2 regions of the Tsuneonella sp. HG249 genome follow, and region 1 is predicted to be linked to the other one. Evidence: predicted binding sites of a transcription regulator. Region 1 holds the regulator's gene; the other holds the start of a gene.

Region 1 (4,415 bases):
CGCGCTGGAGACGAAGGCTCGCGATGGCTTCGCGTTGATTGCCGAGATCAAGAAGGCATCCCCGTCCAAGGGACTGATCCGGGCAGATTTCCGGCCCGCCGAGCACGCGGTGGCTTACGAACGAGGCGGCGCGGCGTGCCTTTCCGTGCTCACCGACGCCCCCTATTTCCAGGGTCACGAGGATTACCTCGCGGACGCCCGCCGTGCGTGCGTCCTGCCGGTCTTGCGCAAGGACTTCATGATCGACCCTTGGCAGGTAGCCGAAGCGCGTGCGATCGGGGCGGACGCGATCCTGATCATCGTGGCCGCGATCGACGACGGTTTGATGGCCGAGATCGAAGCGGCGGCCATCGAGCGCGGGATGGACGTACTGGTCGAAGTGCACGACGCACGCGAGTTGGATCGCGCGGCGCACCTGCGCTCGCGGCTGATCGGGGTCAACAACCGCGATCTCAAGACCTTCCGCACCGACCTCGCGACCACCGAGCGCCTCGCGTCCCGCGTCCCCGCCGGAACGCTCCTCGTGGGCGAGAGCGGGATCGAGAGCCATGCGGACTGCGAGCGTCTGGCGAGATCGGGGGTGCGGGCATTCCTGGTGGGCGAGAGCCTCATGCGCGCGCGGGACGTGGAAGCGGCGACCCGCTCGCTACTGCAGGGCTGAACTCGCGCTTTCCTACATGGCTTCGAATCGTCATGGTCGACCGATGACCGCGATTCCATCCTTCCCCTTCCGTCTCGATATGGCCGTTCCGGCCCCCTCCATTGGAGTCGTCGAACTGTGTCGGAACCGTACCGAATCCAACAGGGGGCCGGCATGAACGGCTTGACCCACGTCGACGAGACGGGTTCCGCGCGAATGGTGGATGTCGGCGGCAAGCGCGATACCGCCAGGTCCGCAACGGCGGCCGGGCAGATCCGAATGAAAGCCGCGGCGCTTTCCGCGATCCGCGAGGGCGACGGGCCCAAGGGCGACGTGCTCGCCGTCGCCCGCGTCGCGGGGATCATGGCCGCAAAGAAGACTGCCGAGCTTATCCCGCTATGCCACCCGCTTGCGCTCGAATCGGTAACGCTCGATTTCACATTCCACGACGATGCGATCGAAGCCCGGGCCCAGGCTTCTCTTACCGGCCGAACAGGCGTCGAGATGGAAGCGATGACAGCATGTTGCGTGGCGCTTCTGACAATCTACGATATGGCCAAGGCGCTCGACAAGAGCATGGTCGTGGAAGGCGTTCGTTTGCTTGAGAAGACCGGCGGCAAGTCCGGTCAATGGCGCGCTACGGGTTGAGAGGGATCGTTACTCGCCCGCTCGGGGAATGGCTTGACGCGGATTGACAAGTTGCCTAATTGTTCCACGTTCGTTCCCGAATTGGAACGGTAGTTGGGGATAGAGTGGCATGCTGACCGCCAAGCAGCGCGAGCTTCTTCAGTTCATCACCGTTCGGCTCGAGGAAAGCGGGATTTCCCCTTCGTTCGAGGAAATGAAGGAGGCGCTCGACCTCAAGAGCAAGTCCGGCGTCCACCGGCTTATCTCGGCGCTCGAGGAACGCGGCTTCATCCGCCGCCTGCCCAATCGCGCCCGGGCCCTTGAAGTCATCCGGCAACCGGAGGATTCCGTCGCGGCACCGCGCCCTCGGGCCAACGACAACGTCGTTCCGCTTCGCCCGGTAACCGCCGTGCGCCAGCCCGCCAACGATATCATCGAGCTGCCGCTGCACGGCCGGATCGCTGCCGGCGTTCCGATCGAGGCGCTCGAAGGCCAGAGCACGCTGCCGGTGCCTGCCGCCCTGCTTGGACCGGGCGAGCACTACGCGCTTGAGGTTTCCGGCGATTCGATGATCGAGGCCGGCATATTCGACGGCGACTTCGCCCTCGTGAAGCGGACCGACATCGCCCGCGATGGGGAGATCGTGGTCGCGCTCGTGCGCGACGAGGAAGCCACCCTCAAGTACCTCCGCCGCGAGAATGGGATGATCCGGCTCGACCCCGCCAACGGGGCGTACGAGCCGCAGGTGTACCGCCCGAACGAGGTGAAGGTACAGGGCAAGCTGGCAGGCCTGCTGCGCCGGTATCACTGATCTCGTCGGAACCTAGCGTCCGCGCAAGGTCCACCATGGATGCGCGCCCTCGACTTCACCAACCGAGGCGATCCATTCGCCTTCCAGATAAAGGGCAAGTCCTCCGCTCTCCTGCAGATAGCGGCGGTCGGCCTTGAGCCAGTGCGGGACACAGCTGCGCGGCAGGAAACGGTCCGCAATCACGATGTCGACCCGTTCGCAAGCCGCAGCCAGCGCGCGCTCCTCGATCCGCGAACGGTTGCGGGCCATGACAAGTGTCCAATCCCGCTCCGGCCGCGGCAACGACACGATGCAGAACTCGCGGTTGCAGCGCGCCCCGCCCCATCGCTCCAGGGGGATCGGCTCGCCTTCAACGCCGGCAAGCTCGAGCAGGTTATCCGTGGCAAAATCGCTGCGTCCCTCGCGCAGCACCAGGAGCCGATCTCCTGCCCCGGCAATGCCGACGTTTCGGCCATCTCCGGAGACGAGCACATCCGGTTTGGGGGTCGCCACGAGGAACGCGGTTCCAACCATCACGGGCACCAACCCGAGCGCGCGCCTCCTGCCATGCCACAGCGCCAACCACAGCCCGCCCATGACGAAGAGGGCAAACGTCATCATCCCCATCTGCGGCATCAGCCGCACCGAGCCCGGCTGGGCCGCTGTGAACCGCGCAATCTCCAGCAGGAAATCGAGCGACCTGCCCGCCAGCCACCAGACCGGCGCCCCGCCGCCGACGACATCGAGCGCAAGAGCCAGTGCAATCAGCGGCATCGATACGAACGTAACCAGGGGGATCGCGACGACATTGGCCAGCGCACCGTAAAACCCCGCCCGGTGGAAGTGAAACAGCACGATGGGCATCAGCGCGATCTCGATGACGATGCCGGCAAGCAGGAGCATCGCCACTCGCCGGCCCCCGCGTGCGAACCAGCCCTCCTCGCGCGGGGCGAGAAATGCCCTTACCGGCGCCGCTTCGTGTAGCGCGACGATGGCGATTACCGCGGCGAAACTCATCTGGAAGCTCGGCCCCACCAACGCTTCAGGCACCATCAACAGGACGATCATCGCAGCGGCAGCGACCATGCGCATCGACAAAGGCTCGCGCCCGAGCGCCAAGGCGACTAGGATCAGCAAGGCACCGATACAACTGCGCACGGTCGGCACCTCCGCGCCCGTCAGAAGCGTGTATGCTAGGCCGGCCCCCGCCCCGGCGACCGCCGCCACTAACGGCAGGCGGACTCGCAGCACCAGCCACGGCCACAGAGCGAGCAGGCGAATGGCCAGGAAATAGGTCGCCGCGATGACCGCGCTGACGTGGACCCCACTGATCGAAAGAAGGTGCGTAAGCCCGGAATCGCGCATCGCGGCTTCGTCGGCCTCAGGGATGCCTCCGCGATCCCCGCTCGCGAAAGCAGCGGCGATGCTGCCCGGCGAGCCTTCAACCCGTGAGCGCACGTGTGCGGACAACCGGCGCTGCAGATGTGCCATGCCCCCGCCTGGCGGCGCGGGCTCGATCACGGCGACCGGACCGATCGCGCTGCCGGTCGCGGCAAGACCGGCGAACCACGCCGTGCGGGCGAAGTTGTAGGCGCCCGGCACCATTGGCGACCCCGGCGGCATCAGGCGAGCGCGCACCTTCACCCGCGCGCCCTCGGCCACACCGGATGCCATATGCTCAGGGGCAACATTGACCCGCACCTTGCGCGCCTCGCCAGCCTCGGCGTCGCGATAGGCTAGCGTCAGGCGGACGCGGTCCTCCGCCGGCTGATCCTCGCGCTCGAGCACGCGTCCATCGATCCATAACACCTGGGGCCGGTCGAGCGGCGGGGCCCCGACCGCTTCCGATCGCGTCCACACAAGTGCTAGCCCGCCAGCTGCAAGCAAACCAATGGCAATCCCTGCACGGCGCAGCTCGCCTCGTTCGTCGCTATCGCGCCAAAGGGTCGCCGCCGCGAGCGCTCCGAGCAAGCTTAGCCCGAGCCACAAGAGCCAAGCGGTCGGGCCGGGCAAAGCAAACCAAGCTGCAATGCCGCCGGCCAGTGCGATCGCCAGCCAAGGTGCCCGATCGAATGCCGCCGTCGCCAGGAAGCGCTCGGCGAAGTCCCCGACACTGGACAACCGCATCGCCTTGCGCCAAGGCCGCTGCACTGCAGCATCGGCCGGCGGTTCACCCTCCCCCATGGGTACCAGCGGCACTATGCGAGTTGCCATGGAAGCCATTGGATAAGGACGATAATTCGGATGGCAAGCGCTAACGGAGAAGTGGTTACGCGCTTCGCTCCGTCGCCCACCGGATTTCTCCACATCGGCGGCGCGCGAACGGCGTTATTCAACTGGCTTTACGCCCGCCACCAT
Region 2 (4,415 bases), 620 kb from region 1:
GGTCTCCACCATCAGCCGCGCGCCGATCTCGGCCAGTTCGGCGGTCAGTTCCCCGGCGGTTTTGTCGTCGACCGGCGTGCGCGCCACCGAGAGCATCGGGCCGGTGTCGAGCCCGGCCTCCATCCGCATGATCGTAACGCCCGTGACCGGGTCACCGGCCATGATCGCCCGCTGGATCGGCGCCGCGCCACGCCAGCGCGGGAGGAGGCTGGCGTGGACATTGAGGCAACCGCGTGCCGGGATATCGAGCACCGCCTGGGGAAGGATCAGGCCGTAGGCCGCCACCACTGCGATGTCGGGCGCGTATGCCGCCAGTCGCATCTGCGCCTCGGCAGGCCTCAGTGATTTCGGAGACAGCACCGGGATACCGCGGCGCTCGGCCTCGAGCTGCACCGCGCTCGGTTGTAGACGCTTTCCCCGGCCCGCCGGGCGCGGCGGCTGCGTGTAGGTGGCAACCACCTCGTGCCCGGCCTCCGCCAGCGCAATAAGCGTCGGCACCGCGAAGGCCGGCGTTCCCATGAACACGATGCGCATAACCGGGGGCCGTACCTTTCGTGGCGAGGCGCCAGCCCCTATCTCCCGCCCCATGGCATCGCAAGAGATCGAGACCCTCGCCTCCGCGCTGGCGAGGCTGCCCGGGCTGGGGCCACGGAGCGCGCGGCGGGCGGTGCTGTGGCTGGTCAAGCGCCGCGAGACGGCGCTCACCCAACTCGTCGCCGCGCTCGGGGAAGTGCGCGACAAGCTCGTCGAGTGCGCCACTTGCGGCAATGTGGACACGCAGAACCCCTGCGGCATCTGTGCCGACCCGCGCCGCGATCCTCGGTCGCTGTGCGTGGTGGAGGACGTAGCCGACCTGTGGGCGCTCGATCGCGCCAGGCTGTTCAGTGGGCGCTATCACGTGCTCGGCGGCCGGCTCTCAGCACTCGACGGGGTTGGACCCGAAGACTTGACCATCGGGCGCCTTATCGACCGTGTGGGGAAGGGCGGGATCGACGAAGTGGTCCTGGCGATGAATGCCACGCTCGAGGGGCAGACCACCGCTCACTACATCGCCGAGCGGATCGAGAGCTTTCCCGTGCGCATTACCCAGCTCGCTCACGGTTTGCCGGTGGGCGGGGAGCTCGACTATCTCGACGAGGGCACTCTGGCGCAGGCGCTGCGGGCACGGCGGCCCGTCGGCTAGCGCCCACTTGCCGTTCAGCGGTGCCGTGATTATCTGCCCGCCATGGCCATCCGTGAGATTCTCGAGGTGCCGGACCCCCGGCTGAAGACCGTGTCGACGCCTGTCGAGGTGTTCGACGACGAGCTCAAGACGCTCGTCTTCGACATGTTCGAGACGATGTACGACGCGCCGGGGATCGGCCTCGCGGCCATCCAAGTCGGCGTGCCGAAGCGCGTCCTGGTGATCGACCTGCAGCCCGAAGATCCCGACGCCGAGCCCGAGCCGTGCGATCATGACGGGCACCACCATCACCACCGGCCGACGATCAAGCAGCCGCGGGTCTTCGTGAACCCTGAAATCCTCGACCCGGCCGAGGACCTGGCGACCTACCAGGAAGGCTGCCTCTCGGTCCCCGAGATTTACGCCGACGTCGACCGCCCGGCGACCTGCCGCGTTCGCTGGCAGGACCTTGAGGGTACGTTCCATGAAGAGACGATGGAGGGGCTGATGGCCACCTGCATCCAGCACGAAATGGACCACCTCGAAGGGGTGCTCTTCATCGATCATCTCAGCCGGCTGAAACGGCAGATGGTGCTGAAGAAGCTGCAGAAGCTGCGCCAGGCGGCCTGACGCGGGGCGGTTAAGCCGCGCCGTGCTCGAACGTGCTGCGTTCGCGGTCAGTGTGAACCTCGTCGTTGAGCGCGGTCAGGGCGCGGCGACAATCCTCGGCGCATTCACGGCACATTTTGGCGCAGCGTTGGCAATGCGCGTGGTCGTGCCTTTCGCATTCCTCGGCGCAGGTTTCGCACGCCTCAATGCATACCGCCAACACTGAGCGGATCAGCTGGCGGTTCTCGTCGGTTCGCCGGGTGGCGATGCGATAGGCCATCGTGCACACGTCCGAGCAGTCCAGGCACAGCCGGATGCAACGGCGCATGTCCATTTCCTCGGCGCTGCAGGCGTCGGCGCACGAATTGCAGATCGCCGCGCAGTACATCGCGTGCTTGACCGCTTCGCCAAGCGTCTCGTTGTAATCGCTCCCGACCGCGGGGTGCTCGCGGATCATTTCCTTGATCGACATGGCTCTCTCCTCACCGCACCAGCGCGCGAGGAACGGGGATTGTTCCAGAGCAGGCTTTCCTACAGCTCTCGTTCCGCCTATGTTCCAAGCCGTTATGCCGATCGAAGGCGTCTGCCGTCGCAATCCCGCAGCGGACCCGTCGTTGGTGTCAACTTAGTGTAACCTTTCGAAGGCCGGACCTTCGGCAAGCAGGCGATGAACATGGATTTCGCGGTCGTTGTGGCGGTTGTCGTTGCGTTGCTGGCGGGCTTGGCGGCCGGCTGGTTCTTCGGTTCGCGCCCGGTAGCCGATTGGCAATCTCGCCACGGCGAACGCGAGGGCGAGTGCAGGGCGCTTAACGAGAAGCTGGCGCGCATTGTCCCCGAACTCGCCACCATGAGCGAGCGCGCCGCGCGGGCGGATGTGCTGGCGGCGCAACTCGACGCAGCGCGCGAACAGAACGCGGCGTTCAAGGCGGAACGCGCAGGGTTCGCCGAGCAGAAGCGCCTGCTCGAGGAGAGCCGCACGAATTTGCTCAAGGAATTCGAGAACACCGGCGCCAAAGTCCTTGGGATGGCGCAGGAAAAGATGCTGGCTGCGGCCGCTGAGCGGATGGGGCATTCGGAGAAGGCGTCCGAGGAAAAGATCAAGGCGCTGCTCGAGCCGGTCGGCTCGCGGCTCAAGGCCTACGAGGAGCAGGTCGCGGCGCTTGAGGCCAAGCGGGTCGATTCGTTCGGCCAGCTCACGGGGCTGATTGAATCGATGAAGGCCGGACAGGAAGAAGTGCGGCGGGAGGCCGCCCGGCTGGGCAATTCGCTGACCAACGCCCCCAAGGCGCGTGGCCGGTGGGGCGAACGCGCGCTGCAGAATGTGCTCGAGCAGTGTGGGCTGTCCGAACACACCGACTTCACGCTCGAACACTCCATGGACACCGAGGAGGGGCGCCTGCGCCCCGACGCGATCGTCCGCGTCCCCGGACAGAAAAAGCTGGTGATCGATGCCAAGGTGTCGCTCAACGCGTACCAGGCGGCATTCGAGTGCGAGGACGACGGCGAACGCCGCCGGCACCTCGACCTCCACGCCAAGTCGATGCGCAACCATGTCCAGACCTTGGGCGCCAAGAGCTACCAGAGCCAGTTCGACGAGGCGCCCGATTACGTGGTGATGTTCGTTCCCGGCGAGCACTTCGTCGCCGCCGCGCTCGAACACGATCCCGAACTGTGGGATTTTGCCTTCCGTAATAAAGTGTTGCTGGCCACTCCTACCAATCTCGTGGCCATCGCGCGGACGGTCGCGCAGGTTTGGCGACAGGACACGATCGCGCGCGAAGCCGTCGAAATAGGCAAGGCCGGTGCCGAGCTCTACGACCGGCTGGCGGTGGCGGCCGAGCACATGAAGCGGGTCGGCGGCGGACTCGAGACTGCGGTCAACAACTACAACAAGTTCGTCGGCAGCTTCGAGCGCAACGTTCTCACTGCGGGCCGACGGCTCAAGGACAAGGGCATCGAGATCGGCAAGCGCGAGATCGAGGAAGTGCCGCTGGTGGAATCGGCACCTCGTTATGTGGGAATAGCGGAAGGCGAAGTCGAAGCCGGCGTGTAGCGCGGGTTGCCACCTGCGGTACTCGGCGGTTACGCAGCGGAAATGAAGATATCCACTTCTTCCATCGCCATATTGTCCGCGCTGCTGCTGGCATCCTGTAGCCAGGAGCATGCTCCCTCGGAGTCGATCAGCGAGGCGGCCGATACCGTCGTCGAGAAGGTCGAGGGCGAAGAGCCGACCCCCTTCGCCAAAGGTGAATTCGCGCCGCGCGATGAGTGTGCCGACGTTCCCGGAGCCGCCGCGTTCCGTGCGCAACTGGCGGCCGCGGTGGAGGCGCGCGATGCCGCCAAGCTGATCGCGCTTGCCGCGCCCGACGTGCAGCTCGACTTCGGGGGCGGGGCGGGGACTGCGGAACTGCGTTCCCGCTTGACGGAGGAAGAAGGCGCTCTCTGGAGCGAACTCGATGCGCTGATGGCGCTCGGATGCGCGGCGAACGAAGCGGGCGGGATCACTCTGCCCTGGTTCTTCGACCGCGACTTCGGCACCCGCGATCCCATGATGACGATGATCGTGACGGGGGAGGACGTGCCCGCCTACCGCTCCGCCGAGAGCGGCAAGCCCGCCGGTTCGCTATCCTGGGACGCCGTCGAG

Evidence for each region. Region 1 encodes LexA, which represses DNA repair genes until DNA is damaged. Its sites were predicted from a motif close to GTTCCNCNCTTGTTCT; they were not measured.
Region 2: the regulator LexA is predicted to act here: its motif matches at 2,314-2,329, upstream of ACWPM1_RS05305 (four-helix bundle copper-binding protein).

Annotation. Positions count from the first base shown of each region.
Region 1 covers NZ_JBSOQY010000001.1:1,690,689-1,695,103, forward strand. Annotated here, with positions in the region: gene trpC (indole-3-glycerol phosphate synthase TrpC) at 1-661, shown strand, start outside; gene moaC (cyclic pyranopterin monophosphate synthase MoaC) at 815-1,288, shown strand; gene lexA (transcriptional repressor LexA) at 1,398-2,078, shown strand; gene ACWPM1_RS08560 (ComEC/Rec2 family competence protein) at 2,091-4,271, opposite strand; gene gltX (glutamate--tRNA ligase) at 4,302-4,415, shown strand, end outside.
Region 2 covers NZ_JBSOQY010000001.1:1,069,405-1,073,819, forward strand. Annotated here, with positions in the region: gene fmt (methionyl-tRNA formyltransferase) at 1-534, opposite strand, end outside; gene recR (recombination mediator RecR) at 587-1,183, shown strand; gene ACWPM1_RS05300 (peptide deformylase) at 1,226-1,792, shown strand; gene ACWPM1_RS05305 (four-helix bundle copper-binding protein) at 1,803-2,243, opposite strand; gene ACWPM1_RS05310 (DNA recombination protein RmuC) at 2,445-3,824, shown strand; gene ACWPM1_RS05315 (hypothetical protein) at 3,867-4,415, shown strand, end outside.